DNA from 3 places in the Chroogloeocystis siderophila 5.2 s.c.1 genome. Region 2 is predicted to be linked to each of the others. Evidence: riboswitches for the same ligand, from Rfam matches in the RefSeq annotation. Region 2 holds a riboswitch; each other region holds the start of a gene.

Region 1 (6,120 bases), on a different contig from region 2:
AATCAACGCAGGATTGCAGAAGCAAAGTTATTGTTAAGTAAGCAAATAGCCATTGCTGACATTTCTCAGCAGGTAGGTTTTTAAAATCAAAGCCAATTTACTAAAGTCTTCCACTAATATACAGGATTGACGCCTAAAACCTATCAAAAAGCTAGAAGTTAAATTACTTGCATTTGAGATTGTTACGCTATCGGTGATCAAATAGCATCAGATGTATAATCAATAATTCCGTTTATTTTTGATGATGTGAATTACTAACATACATTTTATAGTAGCAAAATTCAATTCTAAATTAGTAACAAGTTTCCACTTTCGCAAGATTTCACTATTTTTTAGCAAGAATTGACAAGACAGCACTAATCAATTTTCTCTAAAATAACCCGTATATAAACTACCGCGCAGATTTTTGACTTATCAAAAACTTGGTTGAGGTAATTGAATGAAAAATAGTACCATTGTTGACATAAAAGAATTTTATTTAGGTCGCATAGCGTGCATTAATTTCGATTTTAACAAACGTAATGCTTTCAGCTTAGAAAATACTCAATTCTTAAAAGAAGCACTTGATAAAGTACTGACTATCAAAAGTGTTCGATGTATGATTTCTAATAGCACCACCCCAGGTTATTTTTCAGATGGATTTTCATAGAAAGAAATGTTGGGAGACAATGCTCGTAGCAAATTGAAAAAAGGAGAAACATATATCTATGATCAGGTGGTAGATATTTATAGACATCTCATTGAGTGCCCAATTCGTACAATTGCTTTTGTGGATGGAAGTTGTCGCAGTGGCGGGAAGGTAATTTAAATGTTGCAAATTACTTTTTACTTACTGGTAATTATCTTTCTACCACTCAAGCAATGAATGTTGGACTGGTTGACACCAAAGTTGATAATATTCATGAAATGCTGGAACAATTTGCACAACCAATTGCTCGACATCCTCGTGCTTTGCTGATCAGAATGAAAAATTTTATTCATCTCAAAAAGTCAAAAATAGCTGCATAAATGCTTCTCGAAATTCGTTTCTTGATTCTCTCAAGGAAAGGATAAAAGACACTAAAATTGCTTGATAAAACTGAGGTGCAAAAATTGTTTTAATACACCTCGCTACAACTATAGACTCTTTTGATAACTATCCAAATAATAAATTGGTCATAAAAACAATGCCAATTGCACCAATTGCTAAACCACAAAGTCGCATGATTTGTCGATTTGGTGTTTTGTGAATAATCAAATTACCTATCGCACGCGCTAACATTGCTACACAATACTGAATTAAGCTAAATCCAAGTAAGTAAGCAACTAATGGCATCATTCCTGCACCGATGATGGCTTCTCCGTAAGCATAACCATGAAATAAACCAGCGATCGCACCTAAAATGAGTAACACAATCCAATTGGGTTTTCGCGGAATCGCTAGCATTGCGCCAAGGATGACTACCGATAATGCGATCGCAATTTCTGCTGCTGGTAAATCGAAGTTGAGTAAATGAATTCCAGTTCCGACAAGTGCGGCTAAAACAAATCCTGCTGGAATGATAGTACCGTTTACTTGACCTGCGGCGATTAATCCAATGGCAACAACAAACGCCAAATGATCCAAACCAATCACGGGATGCGCTAACCCTGAGATAAATCCCTCAAAGAAATTTGTTGGGGTTTTTCCTCCTGTGGCGTGATGTGCTAAAGCTGGTTGTGCTGTGATCAAAAATAGAAATCCTAGACTAGCACTCAAAACAAAAAGATTCAGTCGCCAAAATGGTGCAAAATGCTTACTGGACATACTTTATACCTCGCAGATAAATCGGTGATTGATACCTAGCTACTTTATGCAAAAATGATTCAAAACACAATGTTTTGCTTTATAGGCGATCGCCGCTTGGCGTAGAATCTCTTCAGCGGGTATTCTGACTTTAGATTTTGAGTTTTGAACTCTCAAGTTATGAAATTAGATTGACTCACTCAGAACTTCTTTCACAGTTGCGGGACAGCACCGGATTTACACCGGACTTTTGCCGTTACCTCTGGTTTTTCACCGAACCGATGGGAAAATCATTTTATCACTGTAGAGCAGTTACAACCGATTTAGTTTCGAGAAGTTTTATTGCAGTAATTCTTTCATCTGATGCTGATTCCACAATGTACGATATAGTCCTGGCTGCTGCAAAAGTTCAGCGTGAGTTCCTGTTTGTACAATTTGACCTTGATTCATCACAAAAATACGATCGGCAGTTGCGGCGGCAGACATTTGGTGCGAGATGAAGACAACGGTTTTTCGTTGTGTTCCGCGTGAAAGGTTGTTGAGAATTTTAGTTGCAGTTTGATTGTCTACGCTGGATAAAGCGTCGTCGAGAATTAATACGGGTGCATCGACTAATAAAGCTCTTGCTAAAGCAGTACGTTGTCGTTGTCCGCCAGAAAGTGTAATACCGCGTTCGCCCACTATGGTTTTATATTGTTGCGGAAAATTGAGAATTTCTGGGTGAATTTGAGCTTGTTTGGCACTATATTCGACTTCAGTTTGTTCGCTTAAAGGATCGCCGTAGCGAATATTATTTTTGATTGTGGTGCTGAATAAAAAACTATCTTGGGGAACGTAAGCGATCGCACTACGCAAATCTTGTAGTTTGATTTGAGTGATATCATTACCGTCCAAAAAGAGTTTTCCTGGTTCAATATCAAGCAGGCGTGGGATAGCATTTGCGAGTGTTGATTTTCCGGCACCAATAGGACCAACAACTGCTACAGTTTCTCCTGGTGTAATCTTAAAGCTAATTTCTTTTAACGCTGGTATTGTCGAACCAGGATAGGTAAAACTCAAGTTCCTGGCGATTAGTTCACCTCGGACATGTTGCGCTAGCGTGATCGACTCATTTGTGTCTTGAATTTTTGGCGATACAGTTAAAATTGATTCAATGCGATCAATGCTGACTTCGCCACGTTGATAAGCTGTAATTGTAAATCCCAATAGGGCAGTTGGAAAAACAAGTCGCTCGACGTATAGTATTAGAGCAATAAAATCACCTACAGAAAGAGTACCAGCTATCAGCTGTCCCGAACCTAGCCACAAGAGGATGAGTAAGCTGACGTAGGCAAGTCCACTGACAAGCGGAAACAAGGTATTGCGTGTTTTTGCTAACTTTAGATTCGCATCAAGTAACTGCTGATTTTTGTGGCGAAACGCACGGCGTTCGTTTTGCTCCTGAGCGTAAATTTTGATCAGGGCAATGCCACTCATGTCTTCTTGAATCAATTCACTGACAGTTGAGAGTTCTTCTTGCACCTGTTGCTGTTCTTTACGGAGGCGATCGCTAAATAGCTGCACGAGAAACATCATAACTGGGTAAACGGCGATCGCGGCTAGCGTGAGTTGCACGCTAATTGCCAGCATGACGGGAAGTGTTAAGGCATAAGCAAATATCGTATTCGCGATGCTCAAAACGGCAAATCCTAATAACCGTCGGATATTATCGACATCGCTCGTTGCACGGTTAATTAAATCACCTGCGGTATTCGCAGCAAAATAGGATGGCTCAAGCCTTAATAAATGTTCAAAAATTTTTTGTTTGAGGTCAAACTCAACTTGGCGTCCTACACCAAATAGCGCTACCCGCGAAATCATGCGGATGACCCACATGACGGAACTCAGCACAAAAATGAGTACGACATACTGAATAACTTGACCAAAGCTAAACGTAACTTGCAGCGTGTCAATAATGTTACGAATCAGTAAAGGGATATAAACTCCTAACGCATTAACGATTAATAAAGCCAAAATTCCTACTGTACACGTTCGCCAGTGAGGACGCAGATAGGTACCAAGTTTAGCGAGCCTAGAGTTTGCCATTAAAGCCTATAAAAAATAACTTTCTCATCCTAGAACTAGCATAAACAAGAGATTGGAGGTCGGGGATCAGAGTATTTAATCTTGCTTTAGCAAAAAAAATCCCCCACAGTGGTTGTGAGGGAATTAGATTAATCTTCTAAACAGCTAGTTAACCAAACTTACCAGCCGTTGAAGCAATCACAAACGCTGCGTACGTCAGAACATAGCCAACGGTGAAGTGTGCTAAACCAACTAAACGACCTTGAACGATGGACATAGCAACTGGCTTGTCTTTCCAACGAACCAAGCTTGCAAGTGGAGTCCGTTCGTGTGCCCAAACAAGAGTTTCAATTAACTCTTGCCAGTAGCCTCTCCAAGAGATCAAGAACATGAAGCCGGTTGCCCAAACAAGGTGTCCGAATAAGAACATCCAAGCCCAGACTGACAAGTTATTCATACCATATGGGTTGTACCCATTGATTAACTGTGCTGAGTACAACCATAGATAATCTCGCAGCCAGCCCATGAGATACGTAGAAGACTCATTAAACTGTGCGACGTTGCCTTGCCAAATACCTAGATGTTTCCAGTGCCAGTAGAAAGTTACCCATCCCACTGTGTTTAACGCCCAGAATAAAGCGAGGTAGAAGGCATCCCAAGCTGAGATATCGCAAGTACCGCCACGACCTGGACCATCACAAGGAAACGCATAACCAAAGTCTTTCTTGTCTGGCATGAGCTTGGAACCACGAGCGTCCAAAGCACCTTTAACCAGAACGAGAACTGTGGTGTGAATGCCTAGTGCAAAGGCATGGTGAACTAAGAAGTCACCAGGCCCAATTGTCAAGAATAACGAGTTAGTACCGTCATTAATTGCGTCTAACCAGCCTGGTAACCATGCAGCACCAGCAGTAGAAGCAACGCTATCTGGGTTAGATAGCAAGGTGTTCAAGCCGTACAGTACTTTACCGTGCGAAGCTTGAATGAATTGAGCAAATACTGGCTCAATCAAAATTTGCTTCTCAGGTGTACCGAAGGCAACTACTACGTCGTTGTGGACGTACAAACCCAAGGTGTGGAAACCTAGGAATAGTGATACCCAGCTTAAGTGCGAGATGATCGCTTCTTTGTGCTGTAGTACGCGGTCAAGAACGTTGCCTTTGTTTTGTTCTGCATCATAGTCACGTACCCAGAAGATACCTGCGTGCGCAAACGCACCTACCATCAGAAATACAGCAATGTATTGGTGATGAGTGTACAGCGCAGCTTGGGTAGTGAAATCTTGACCCATGAATGCATACGGAGGCAGTGCATACATATGCTGGGCTACCAAGGAAGTGATAGTTCCCAGTGCAGCAAGTGCCAAGGACAACTGGAAGTGTAGTGAGTTGTTAATTGTGTCGTACAACCCTTGGTGTGGCAGGTTGAACTGACCTTCAGTTTTGGTGCCAAAGAAATTCTTGGCATTGAGCATCTCTTTGATGCTGTGACCAATTCCAAAGTTTGTCCGGTACATATGACCGGCGATGATGAACAGCACTGCGATCGCTAAGTGGTGATGTGCCATATCCGTCAGCCATAGTGACTGCGTTTGCGGATGGAAGCCACCTAAGAAGGTAAGAATCGCAGTTCCTGATCCTTGTGACGTACCGAAAACATGATTTGCGGTGTCAGGGTTAGCAGCGTAAACGCCCCAATTCCCTGTAAAGAATGGTCTTAAGCCCTCTGGATGAGGAAGTGTTGTTAAGAAGTTATCCCAACCAACGTGTTGTCCGCGCGATTCAGGAATCGCGACGTGAACCAAGTGACCCGTCCAAGCAAGTGAGCTAACACCAAACAAACCTGCCAAGTGGTGATTGAGGCGTGGTTCTGCGCTCTTGAACCAAGACAAGCTAGGACGGAACTTAGGTTGCAGGTGCAACCAGCCAGCGAACAAGAATACACCAGCAAGTATTAATAGAAATACTGCACCGCTGTATAAGTCGTTGTTTGTCCGCATCCCAATGGTGTACCACCAGTGGTAGACACCAGAGTAAGCAATATTAACAGGGTATGTTGCGCCGGCTTGCGTAAACGCATCGACTGCGGCTTTACCGAAATGAGGGTCCCAAATTGCGTGGGCAATCGGACGAATATTGAGTGGATCTTTAATCCACTGTTCAAAGTTACCTTGCCAGGCTACGTGGAACAGGAGGCTGGAGGTCCACAAGAAAATGATCGCCACGTGACCAAAGTGAGTTGCGAAGAGTTTCTGATACAGATTCTCTTCGGTCATCCCGTCGTGGGTTTCA
Region 2 (6,120 bases):
AAGAGATTCGCGCGAAACAAATTCGCTTGAAATAAATTTGCGCCACTGAGATTAACTTTATGCATAAAAGCATCGCTGAGATTTGCACCAGTAAAATTAGCATTGCGAAAATCTCGACCCGAAAGATCTTTTTCTTTCAAGTTAGCGCGTTTAAAATCTGCACCCCAATAGCGAGTATTACTTGATTGCGGGCGAGGGGGGCGATATGACGGTGGTGGTGGTGAGGCTGGCGGTGGAGTAGCGACGGTTTTTTGTTGAAGATGCGATCGCAGGCGATCGCGTGCTGTATTAATTTCTTTGAGAAACTCGTTTGCTTTTTGTTGCAGTCGCGGATTATCTTTAGGAATCCGATCCGGATGCCAAATAAATGCCAAATCTTTATAAGCTTGGTTCACTTCTTCGAGTGTTGCACCTGGTTCTAGTCCCAGAACTCTGTAGTATCGCTCGTTGGCACTCATCTACGTTCTTTACCCTGCGTGGTTGCTATTTTTTATCTAGCATGGTTTTTCCGTGCAGCAGCAATCATTGATCGCTCAACTTGCCCGAAGCGGCTTGCATTTCATTATAAATATAAGGTGTGATACACATTATTTTATGCAATCTCTCAACCGCGTCCTCGGAAGTCTCAAATATTACTGGCTGATTACGACTGGAGCATTAATTAGCTTATTACTGCTAACAGCAGCGAATGCTATTACTCCGCAACTATTTCGCTGGGGTATTGACCAAGGTATTGCTAGCTTCGACTATCAAGTCATTTTTGAAGTTGCTGGCGCGATGGTTTTGGTCGCGATCGGGCGCGGCTTATTTAATTTTGGACAAACTTTTTGGGCAGAAAAGGTTTCCCAAGGCGTCGCCTACGATTTGCGCAACATAATTTTTAGAAAAATCCAGAATCTCAGTTTTAGTTATCACGATCAAGCACAAACTTCGCAGTTACTGACGCGGATTACCAGCGATGTCGAACAAATTAGGACTTTTGTCGGGACAAGTTTGATTCAAGTGGTTGGTGCTGTCGTCACGTTAATCACCATCGCAACGATTCTAATTATGATGAACTGGCAATTAGCATTAATTACGTTGGGTTTAGTTCCCATCGCTGCGATGATCTTAGCACGATTTCTCATTAAAAATCAAAAGCTGTTTGGTCAAGTACAAGAACGACTTGGAGATCTCAATGCAGTTTTGCAAGAGAATATTTTTGGAGTTCGTGTTGTCAAAGCTTTTGTGCGCGAACCGATAGAAATGGCGCGGTATACCAAGCTAAACGATGACTTGGTGAAGGTTAATATGAAGACGATCGCCGCGATTCGCAATACGTTTCCGTGGATTTTTCTACTCAGTAACCTAATCACTGTTATTGTTGTTGGTGTCGGTGGAATTCAGGTGATTGGCGGGACATTTTCGATTGGTGAATTAGTCGCGTTTAACTCTTATCTATTATTTATCCTGCAACCAATCTTACTCATTGGTTTCGCCGCCCCTGCGATCGCCCAAGCTGCTGCTTCTGCTGAACGTGTCTATGAAGTTGTCGATGCGGAAATTGAAATTAGCGATCGCCCTCATGCTGTACCGTTTGAAAAATGTGGGGGTCGTATCACCTTTGAAAATGTCCATTTCCGCTATCCAGGAGCGACGACAGAGGCTCTCAAAGGCATTTCGTTTGAAACTAAACCTCAAGAATTAATCGCCATCCTCGGCATGACAGGTTCGGGTAAAAGTACGATTATGAACCTCATCCCTCGCTTCTACGATGTCACCGCCGGCGCTGTCCGAATTGACGGGCGTGACGTGCGCGATTTTCAGTTAGAAAGCTTGCGATCGCACATTGGTATTGTCTTTCAAGAAACAACGCTCTTTTCTGGTACGATTCGCGATAATATTGCTTACGCAGAACCAAATGCCCCCTTAGAAAAAGTCATCGACGTTGCTAAAACGGCTCAAATCCATGACTTTATCGCGAGTTTACCCGATGGCTACGATACAACTGTCGGCGAACGCGGTTTAGGGTTATCAGGAGGACAAAAACAAAGAATTGCGATCGCGCGAACTCTCCTCACCAACTACCGCATTTTAATTCTGGATGATAGTACCTCAGCAGTTGATGCCAAAACAGCGGCTGATATTCAAGAAGCTTTAGATGACTTAATGCGCCGCAAAACTTGCACATCTTTTGTCATTGCCCAAAGAATCAGCACTGTCCGCAACGCTGATCGCATCTTACTCATGGACAAAGGACACTTAGTCGCCCAAGGAACGCATGAGGATTTGATGCGCACTAGTACACTGTATGGTTCAATTCTAGAGTCGCAAATGAAACAACCAACAACAGCCTAGCTAGGGGTGAGTAGTGAGTGAAAGAGTATCTAGTGACTAGTGTTGTTCAAAAGCTCTCGATCTGCCTAACGACTGTTAATGCCGAGTAACTTACACCCGCAGTTCCTTCCCCTGGATGCGTTGAGTCACCGACTAACCATAAGTGCTTAATAGGAGTCCGATTGGCAAAACCAAACGGACCAAAAGTTGGTATTCGTTGACCAATACCACCAACAATACCTTGATCTCTTGCTGTGTATCTAGCAAAAGTGCGCGGCGTTGCAGCTTCTACGTGAATAATCGTTTCTGGTGTTAAATGGAAAAATTGACCAAGTTTAGAAATTGCCTCTTGCGTATACTTCGCTTTTATTGCCGCATAATCATGACAGCGCCACCACGGTAACGGATCGACAAACGAAGAAGCAATAATTGTTCTTTTTCCTTCTGGAGCGCGACCGTCACCAGGACGACTTACCGAAACAAACAACGAATTATTGTCGCCAATCGGACCATCAGCATCATACATAAATTGCAGATGCGGCGGACATCCAACCGGAACCGCGCTTTCTTCTACACCCAAGTACACGACAAACGCACCGGAAGCTTGGGGTAATTTGTCTACGCGTTTTTTGTAACCACTAGGAGCATTTTTACCTAACAACTGTACCAAGTTTTGCACCGTAACGTTCGTAACAACATGGTCGGTTAGTTCTGTCCAAGTTTCACCTGTTTTTTGATCGCGGATAACGACACCAGTTGCTTTATTATTTTCTACTTGGATCTGTTCTACTGTATGGCGCATCAGGAGTTTGCCGCCGTCTCTTTCTACAGCAGATACGAGGCGATCACTCAACACCTGCATACTGCCTTCTAGATGATACAATCCCTGTGGTAACTGCGATACGCTCAACGCCGTCGCCGCGTAAAGTAATGCGGTTTCTTCTGCATCCACCTGCGAATAAAGCTTGAGTTGCAAATCTAAAAATGTTCTCAAGCGCTCATCGTTTCCTAAGCCATACGCCCGTAGCGCATCACCTACCGTCATCAAAGTAAACGGTAACGTCACTAAAGTTCCAGGGCGTACCGCCGTTGCAAGTTGCCACAAATCCCACATATTGCGCGGTGGTAATACCGGATCGCGTCCCTGAAATGCCCAGCTTGCTTTAAATAAAGTTGCGATTAACTGCCAAAATGGTTCGCTACCAGGAAATTGCCGCTGACGTTCGGTTTGCCACTTTTTGGCATCGCGCCATACGTTAATCGGCTGTGTTTCTCCAGGGAGATAGACTGCACACGCCGGATCGCAAGGAGTTGCGTGTGGTAAATCAATTTCAAGTTCACTAAAGATGCGATGATGAATTCCTCCAGGTTCGAGTCCCGCTACTTGCGTTGCACCTACATCAAAGGTAAATCCCTTGCGCTTAAATGTAGAAGCACACCCTCCTGGAACTAATGCTTGATCTACAACCAACACTTGATAGCCACGATGCGCTAATAATGCACCTGCGGTGAGTCCACCAATTCCAGCACCAATTACAATAATCCGAGATTTGCTACTGCCTTTCTGAAGGTTTGGCATAGGTTAAGCAAAAGTAATAACTTACATTATTTTAATATTAAGTTATGTAAAGATGCTCGGTTTTGCGCTCACATAGTTCATTGCAGACTAAGATGTATTATTTCTTAGTGCGATTGCCCAAGCTGTGAACCATAAATCGTGCTACTATTAGGTAATCAATAATTCGGTTCTAATGGGGGTCAGCCATTAGAGGTAACGGGGAAAGCTCGGTGTAAATCCGACATTGTCCCGCAGCTGTGAAAGAAGTAATGAGTGACAAAGGTTGAATTTAAATGAATTATGAGTCAACAAAACTCAAGATTCAGAATTTCTCAAATCAAAAATCGCTCAAAACTATCTAAAGTCAGAATGCCCGCCGAAAAAAACTCTACCTATCTATCTGCGAGGTACAGATGATTTATAAGCATAAGAATTTATCCAGTCTGCTTGAGAATATACAACTACCAACCAAAAAGCAATTGATTGTTAGGACTTAATTAATTGCAAGTGTTGAATCTTTAACTTAACTAAATTAACTGACTCAAAGTGCGTATTTTGAATACACACGACTATTTTTAGTATAGAGTTTAGCCAAAAAGCTTATTTTTCTCATGCAGCCGTAGTATTAGACTAGCTTGCGATCGCCTGAAACAGTCGCAGCACAACTAAGATAATTTTTCATGTCTGCGCTTCAAAATTCATTCTATATCTTTCAAAATCAATGAACAAACATACTTTATTTATCTGCACGACCTGTGCCAGCGTGTGGCAAGATGGCAATCGTGTTGGTGAGAGTGGTGGACAACAACTGTTACAACAACTTCAGGAATTAGCACAAACTTGGGAATTGCAGCATCAATTTTCCATTCAAGCCGTAAAATGTATGAGTGCTTGCAATCGTGCTTGTGTTATTGCCTTTGCCGCCGAAGCAAAGTTAACGTATCTTTTTGGAGATTTACCAAAAGAGGAAAGTGCGCCAGCGATCCTCGAATGTGCAACTCAATATTACACTAAATCTGACGGTTCTTTGCCTTGGTCGGAACGACCAGACCCCCTAAAAAAAAGTATTTTAGCAAAGATTCCACCCATAAATATTGCTGCTAGTTCTAATAGGAATTAACAAACAACGATGACTCCAAAGTGAGGAAGCAGGTGCGATTATCTGATAGTATCTGGCAAGGAAATTTTGGCTACTGGCAAAATAACTTTATTCATAATAATTTGCTGGTAATAGGCTACGCAGCATGGCGGGGATTTGAGTCATTTGGGCGGGGAGTTGTCATTTGTGATGTGGACACCTCTGTTACTTACTCTACAATGACAAATCTCGATACAATTTCCTTCACACTTCAATTTATGCCTTCTAATCTGATTGAGTGTTACTTGCGATCGCAATCTACTAGCTCATCAATAATTTCCTCTATTCTCCCCGCAGTTGCAACATACAATCCCCATCAAGACATTGTTTTAATGCTAAAAGCTTATCCTCAAATTGAAGTCAATCTCTTACATCAGCTAAAGATTACTCCACTCAATTGTTACGAACAAGTGTGCAAACGATGGGAAGAATTTCAACCAAGCCTAATCACCTAACATTTACTGTGTGCCTTAATGATCAAGCCAAAAGCAACTAATATTCCCAAACCAACTCGCTACCAAAATGCAGCGATAGATTATTATATAGGACTCACAAATTCCTCCTATCTTCATTACGGGTATTGGGAACCACTACCGGAAAAAGGAGAGGAATTGACTCTAACTCGCTTACGTGCAGCCCAGGAAGCCTATGCAGCGAAGTTAATGAGTTTTATCCCAGAAGGTATAAAAACTGTGCTTGACGTAGGTTGTGGTATCGGTGGTAATGCAGCGTATTTGTGCGATCGCGGTTTTATTGTCGAGGGGTTAGCCCCTGATACACTTCAACAAGAAAGGTTTATCAAAAATACTAACAATCAAGTACTTTTCTATTTAACAAGATTTGAAGATTTTCACACATCACACTTCTACGATCTCCTTTTGTTCAGTGAAAGTAGCCAATATATTGCTGTTGAAGATTTAGCTCAAGGTGCGGCTCGTTTACTAAGTAGTGGTGGCTACCTGTTGCTTGCAGATATGATGCGTTCTGATGCGGAATATCGAGAGGGCATTTTTTCTAATTGTCATGTAGCTAGCAAACTTCACACGGCTTTGATCCAAGCTGGATTTAAGTTAATCAAGTCTGAGGACATCTCAACTCAAGTTGCGCC
Region 3 (6,120 bases), on a different contig from region 2:
AAGTCGCCCAGGTTGAGAAATGGGAGTTACATCACCAAAGCCAACCGTTGTCATCGTAACAACAGAAAAATAGAAGGCATCTAAAAAGGTGTTAAAAGTATCTGAATTAACTGGATGCTCGACTTGATAAATCAGCCCAGAATAAATAAAAATAATAGCAAATAACGTAAATAATATTCTAGCAAAAATAATGCTATCTTCACCACTAATTCGCTCGAATAAAACTATTTTTCGAAGAAATCTTACTAACCTAAGAATCCGAAACCAGCGAAGAATCCGAATGAAGCTAATATCTACTAAACCCAGAAAAAAAGGTAGAATTGTTAAAAGGTCAATCAGTGAATATAAACTAAAAAAATATTTTGTTTTAGACTCAGCACACCACAACCGCAGTGTATATTCTAAAGCAAAAATTCCAATAATAACACTGTCTAAATTGTCCAATGCTAATCTTAATTCTGTAGGGATTGAGTAAGTTTCTACAACAAAAATAGCAGAAGATAGTAAGACCAAACCTGTAATTGCTAAATTAAGAAATCTCCCCAGTGGAGTCTCAATATCTTCTAAATAAAATCCAATAACTTTTTTAGCTAGCAATATCATAATCAAGTTGCTAGTTTTTTAAATTGTAGTTGTGAAATTTTTATCAGAATTGTCAATGGTTAAGGGATAATAACAGTTAACTATTAACAGCTTTGACAAGATATTCGCAAATTAAATAGAGAGGTTACAGTATTAAATACTACTATAGATTCTAGTAATTGTATTATATTATTTCAGTAATTTCATTAATTCACCTAGTACTAAAATGACTCCAGAAGAGTATATGAGAATTGCCCTAGAAGAAGCAAAACAAGGAGATGCGCCCTATGGTGCAGTCATAGTTAAAGATAACAAAGTAGTAGCGGCAGCACATAATACAGTTAAACGCGATCGCGATCCATCAGCCCATGCAGAAATGAACGTTATTCGCAAACTGACATCACAAATCAAAAATCTATCTTTAGCAGGATGCACAATATACACAACTGGCGAACCTTGTCCAATGTGTGCTACAGTTTGTGTCTGGGCCGGTATAGATGAAATCGTTTATGCAGTGTCTATTAAAGATTTAATGAGGATAAACCAAGCACAAATTGATATCTCTTGTGAGGAAATTATTGCTAAGAGTTTTAGAGATATTAAGGTGACTAAAGGATTATTGAAAGAAGAGTGTTTAGAGTTATTTCAGTAGTATCATGACTCAGTATGTGGATATCATTGTATATTACACCTGTTGAGATTGAGTAATGAGATATTTAGCACTTCTTCTGTTAGCATTTAGCAATTTACCCATTAATTAATCACTAATTGCTAACAGCTAAGCGCTACTTATTACCAATTACCAGTTACCAAGAACCAACTTTGTCGTTACATTAATTTTTACCCAGTTACTTGTCAGAAAGATGTCTTGACTAATGACCTAATTTATAAAAAGCTAGCTTTTGATATTAGGATCTAGATGGTGTAGAAATGAATTAGCAAAAATAGCAGCTTGCGTGCGATCGCGCAAAGATAATCGATGCAAAATACTCGTGACGTGGTTTTTGACAGTTCCCTCCGAGATATGCAGCGTCTGGGCAATTTCACGGTTGCTTTCACCTGCGGCAATTAATCGTAACACCTCGCGTTCTCTGGGCGTGAGTTCGCCCCAACCTGTAGGCGTTATTGCTAAGGGTTCTGGGACTTTTGCAATAATTTTCTCGACTAAACCAGGTCCAAGTTGAGTATAACCTTTATAAACTGCCCGAATTGCTGCGGCTAACTCTTCTGAAGGTGTATCTTTGAGTAGATAGCCCATCGCGCCATTGCGAAGTGCAGCGGCAACATATTCATGATTATCAAAAGTCGTTAAGACAAGTACCTTTATTTCAGGAAAATGCTGCGTAATTTCACGGGTTGCAGCGACACCATCCATAACAGGCATTCGTACATCCATTAATACTACATCAGGTTGCAACGTTTGCAGTAACTGCATTGCAGCTTGCCCATTTTCTGCTTCGCCCACAACCTGTAAATCTGGCTCTAATTCTAGTAAAGCTTTTAAACCTTGACGAATCAAATGTTGATCGTCAACAAGTACGAGGCGAATCATGCAAATAACCTCGGCAAGGGAATTGTAGCAGTAATACAACAACCAGCGCCAGGCGTGCTACTCATTTGAAATTCTCCTTTTAAAGCGAGGATGCGATCGCGCATACTTTGCAGTCCAAATCCTGTTGTGTTTTGGTTCAACGCAAATCCTCTACCATTGTCTTGAATTTTCAAATGTAAAGATTTTACGGTTGTTTGGATATCAATCTTGACTTCATTTGCTGCTGCGTGTTTCCAAATATTCGTGAGTGACTCTTGGACAACACGGTACACGGCGGTTTGAACTTCAGCCGGAATCGGATGTTGCAGCGATATATAATAAGTTGGAGAAAATCCTGTAGAATGGTGAAATTCAGTAACCAAAGCAGTGATCGCCTGCTCTAAAGATTGACCGTGCAGTGGATCAGACCGCATCGCGGATACAGATTGTCGCACCTCGCGTAACGCTTGCGATCCAAGATTTTTGGCTTGTGCCAAGAAAGTTTGTGCTTTTGCAGGGTTAGATTGCCACAATTTAAGCGCGGTTTCTAGCTGCAAGTTCAAAGCTGTTAAAGAGTGTCCTAGCGAGTCATGGATATCACGCGCAATTCGGTTACGTTCTTGTAGTGTTGCTTGATCTTCAATCCGTAGCGCATATTGTCGCAGTTGTTCATTGGCGATCGCCAATTTTTCTCTGATTTTTCTTTCTGCAAGCACAGCATTCATCAACAACAATACAAATACTAAACTTAAACCAAACGAAAGTGCAAAACTCAACAACGTAAATCGCAAACGCTCTTGCAACACTGGCACATCAGGAACGTGTTGAAATCGATGAATTAATGTGAGGATAAATAAAACAAACGATAAACTAGTTACAATAATCCGTCCTGGTAATTGAAAGATTAGACAACTACGGATAACAAGAATAATATAAAGAAATGGAAATAGCCTAATTCCTCTGCCACTCACAATTCCAGCAAACAGGATAAATAAAATTTCTAACGCAGTATAAAGTATTTTATGTATTGGCTTCCCTGTCGGCATTCGCAAGCCCAGTAGCCCAAAACAAACTAAACTAATAAGTGTTAAAGATGGTAAAGTATGAAAGCGACGAAAGTGAATTGATAAAGCTTCTGTAATCGCAACCGTGAATAAAAGTAGCCATTCTAACAACAGTAAAAATGGCAAAGGGTGTGTACTAATTTGAATTGGACGACTCATAATTATTGTAGATGTCCGAATACTTTAGAGATAGAACAAAATCAAAGCAGCTATTAGAAATGCGTGGAAAAACTTCTTGACTTAATACCAATCACCTCAGTTTACATTTATTGTTCTTTTACCTAGTAGTGAATACATGACTTTAGTCATGGTTAAATTCGTGACTTTTTCCTCATGCTACTCAGGAAGACAAGTTTATAGGATGGTGACATCACACATGAAGAAGTTAACGATGATGTCGCAATCAAAAAAAGTCAAATTTATGTCGCTGTTGGCTGGTGTAGTAGCACTTTCTACCGTCTTTGCACCTTTAGCCAACGCACAACCTGCTGCACCTCAAGTAGGACAACGTGCTGGTGCAGGTAGAATGGGTAAAATGGCAGGTATTGAACTTTCTGCGGAACAACAAGCTCAAATGGAACAAATCCGCAACGAAACACGCACTCAAATCGAAGCCGTTCTTACCCCCGAACAACGCCAACAATGGCAAGCGGCAACTCAAAACGGGCAGCGCCGACGCGGTGCAACGGCTAGCTTAAATCTATCCGAAGCGCAAAGAACTCAAATCCGCCAGATTATGCAATCCTCAAAAGAGCGAGTCACAGCGGTTCTTACCCCCGAACAACGCCAGCAAATTGAGCAAAGAATGCAGCAGTGGCGACAACAGCGTCAGCAACGCAATCAAACAAACAATTAGCGACTAGCAATCAGCTTTTAGCCAAACCTTAAGATAAATCAGAGACCAAGAACTGTTGCTGCCCAGCATTTCTGATTTAACCTTGTAGATCAATTGAAGGACAAAAGACCGTAAATTGCCTCTAAATGGTCTTGTAGTAGCTAATTGCTAACAGTCAACAGCTAATCGCTTTGACGAACAACCCCTCCGGTAGTATTTTTGAACTGGGGAGAATCAGTTAAGATAACAAGGCACAAGTGATCTGTCACAGTATAGGGAAACTTCGGTGTAAATCCGAGGCTGTGCCGCAGCTGTAAAAGAAGTTGTGAGTCATGGGCTATTAGTTTTGGGTAGGTCAAATCAACCCAAAACTGACAGAGTAAGCCATGCTTTACCCGCTCAAAACTCAAAACTCTCTGAAGCCAGAATGCCTAACTGTAACTTGCTCACACTATTTCCTGCGTCGCACAGGAACGGAGCACTGAAACAAGGATGCCTACGATTAATACACTTAATTCCACCCTGTCAAACACCCCAGTTAGCACAATTCATCTACCCCCTTTACCATTACGTCGCCCGTTACTGATGATTGGTCATGGTACCAGAGATGCAGCAGGGCGACAAAGCGTTTTAGACTTTGCGGCTGCCTATCAAGCCTTAGATACTTCTAGACCTGTTGTACCTTGTTTTTTAGAACTGACAGGTCCGACGATTCAAGAAGGCGTCGATCAGTGTGTTGCTCAAGGATATACTGAACTTTCCGCTTTACCAATTTTGTTATTTGCGGCGCGGCATAATAAATTTGATGTCACTAACGAACTCGACCGCGCGCGTCAACGCCATCCTCAAGTGAAATTTCACTACGGGCGGCATTTTGGCATTACACCAGGAATAATCGATTTATGGCGATCGCGTCTTGCTGAAGTTGACGCTCCGCAGTATAGTCGCGCTGATACAGTTTTGTTATTTGTCGGTCGCGGTTCGAGCGATCCTGATGCTAACGGCGATGTTTACAAACTAGCGCGAATTCTTTGGGAAGGTAGCGGCTATCAAACCGTAGAAACCTGCTTTATTGGAATTACCCATCCTCGCCTTGAAGAAGGTTTCCGCCGTGCGCAACTTTACCACCCCAAGCGGATTATTGTACTTCCTTACTTTCTCTTCACTGGAATACTCGTCAACAAGATCTTTGATATCGCTGCGCAGCAACAAGCGCAATATCCAGAGATCGCTATTACCTGTCTTCCAGAAATGGGACTACATCCACAGTTATTTTCGATTTTGCGCGATCGCGAAATCGAAACTCAACTCGGCAACGTGCAGATGAACTGTGAAATGTGCAAGTTTCGTCTAGCAGCCCTAAATAACCACGATCATCACCATCACCATCACCATCACGATCATCACAGTCACGAACACTCGCACCCTACAGTAGATCCTTACGCTGATCTCGAACAATATCACCAAAAAATTTGGCAAGTTCCTTAAGAGAGATCAGTAATTGGCTATCAGCAGCAAAAATGAATATATTCTGTCATGCTGATAGCTAGTAGCTGAAGCCCAGTTATGTCTAAAGAATTTGTCGTTGGAGAAACAGTACGCATCGTCGCACTACCACCCTACTTAAAGACAGCTGATCCTATGCCAATGTTACGCCCACCAGACGTGGTTCAAATTGGTGAGGAAGGCATTGTCATGGATCGCCGTCCCGGCGGATATTGGAGCGTTCGCTTTACGCGAGGCACTTTTTTGATCGACAGTCAATATATCGAAGCAGCTAGCAGTTCAGAGGAGTCACCATCGACTAGCCATTTAGAGCAAGCAACAACAATAAATCAAGTTGACACGCAACTACAAAGCAATGAAGATGGCATTCCCTAATGTAAACTTATATTAAGTTGAGCTTTTTATTTGTACCATGCTGTCTCGTCGCCGTCTTCTTCGCGCAATTGCCTGCTGGTGTATTGCGTTATCTACTTTGTTTTTTGCCTCACCAAGCTTCGCAATCGGAGGTAAACTTCCATCACTTGACCAACCTGCACCAGAATTTACTTTACCAACCAACACGGGAGATGGAGAGATTGCACTTGCTGATTTGCGCGGTAAGT

Evidence for each region. Region 2 has a riboswitch for cobalamin ahead of NIES1031_RS13830 (DUF1636 domain-containing protein). Riboswitches for the same ligand answer to the same signal wherever they lie in the genome.
Region 1: another riboswitch for cobalamin. It lies ahead of NIES1031_RS08435 (HupE/UreJ family protein); the one in region 2 lies ahead of NIES1031_RS13830 (DUF1636 domain-containing protein).
Region 3: another riboswitch for cobalamin. It lies ahead of NIES1031_RS19965 (sirohydrochlorin chelatase); the one in region 2 lies ahead of NIES1031_RS13830 (DUF1636 domain-containing protein).

What each region holds. Positions count from the first base shown of each region.
Region 1 is NZ_MRCC01000006.1:64,170-70,289, forward strand. Features, by position in the region: gene NIES1031_RS26340 (helix-turn-helix domain-containing protein) at 1-84, shown strand, start outside; gene NIES1031_RS24255 (hypothetical protein) at 862-1,008, shown strand; gene NIES1031_RS08435 (HupE/UreJ family protein) at 1,136-1,786, opposite strand; cobalamin riboswitch at 1,884-2,063, opposite strand; gene NIES1031_RS08440 (ABC transporter ATP-binding protein) at 2,105-3,850, opposite strand; gene psaB (photosystem I core protein PsaB) at 3,999-6,120, opposite strand, start outside.
Region 2 is NZ_MRCC01000010.1:175,810-181,929, reverse strand. Features, by position in the region: gene NIES1031_RS13845 (pentapeptide repeat-containing protein) at 1-458, opposite strand, end outside; gene NIES1031_RS13840 (ABC transporter ATP-binding protein) at 595-2,337, shown strand; gene crtD (C-3',4' desaturase CrtD) at 2,384-3,895, opposite strand; cobalamin riboswitch at 4,043-4,269, shown strand; gene NIES1031_RS13830 (DUF1636 domain-containing protein) at 4,596-4,994, shown strand; gene NIES1031_RS13825 (hypothetical protein) at 5,027-5,467, shown strand; gene NIES1031_RS13820 (methyltransferase domain-containing protein) at 5,486-6,120, shown strand, end outside.
Region 3 is NZ_MRCC01000020.1:14,221-20,340, reverse strand. Features, by position in the region: gene NIES1031_RS19990 (ion transporter) at 1-603, opposite strand, end outside; gene NIES1031_RS19985 (nucleoside deaminase) at 809-1,234, shown strand; gene NIES1031_RS19980 (response regulator) at 1,478-2,134, opposite strand; gene NIES1031_RS19975 (sensor histidine kinase) at 2,131-3,336, opposite strand; gene NIES1031_RS19970 (Spy/CpxP family protein refolding chaperone) at 3,539-4,033, shown strand; cobalamin riboswitch at 4,252-4,464, shown strand; gene NIES1031_RS19965 (sirohydrochlorin chelatase) at 4,505-5,500, shown strand; partial or broken gene sipA (regulatory protein SipA) at 5,579-5,788, shown strand; gene NIES1031_RS19955 (peroxiredoxin) at 5,934-6,120, shown strand, end outside.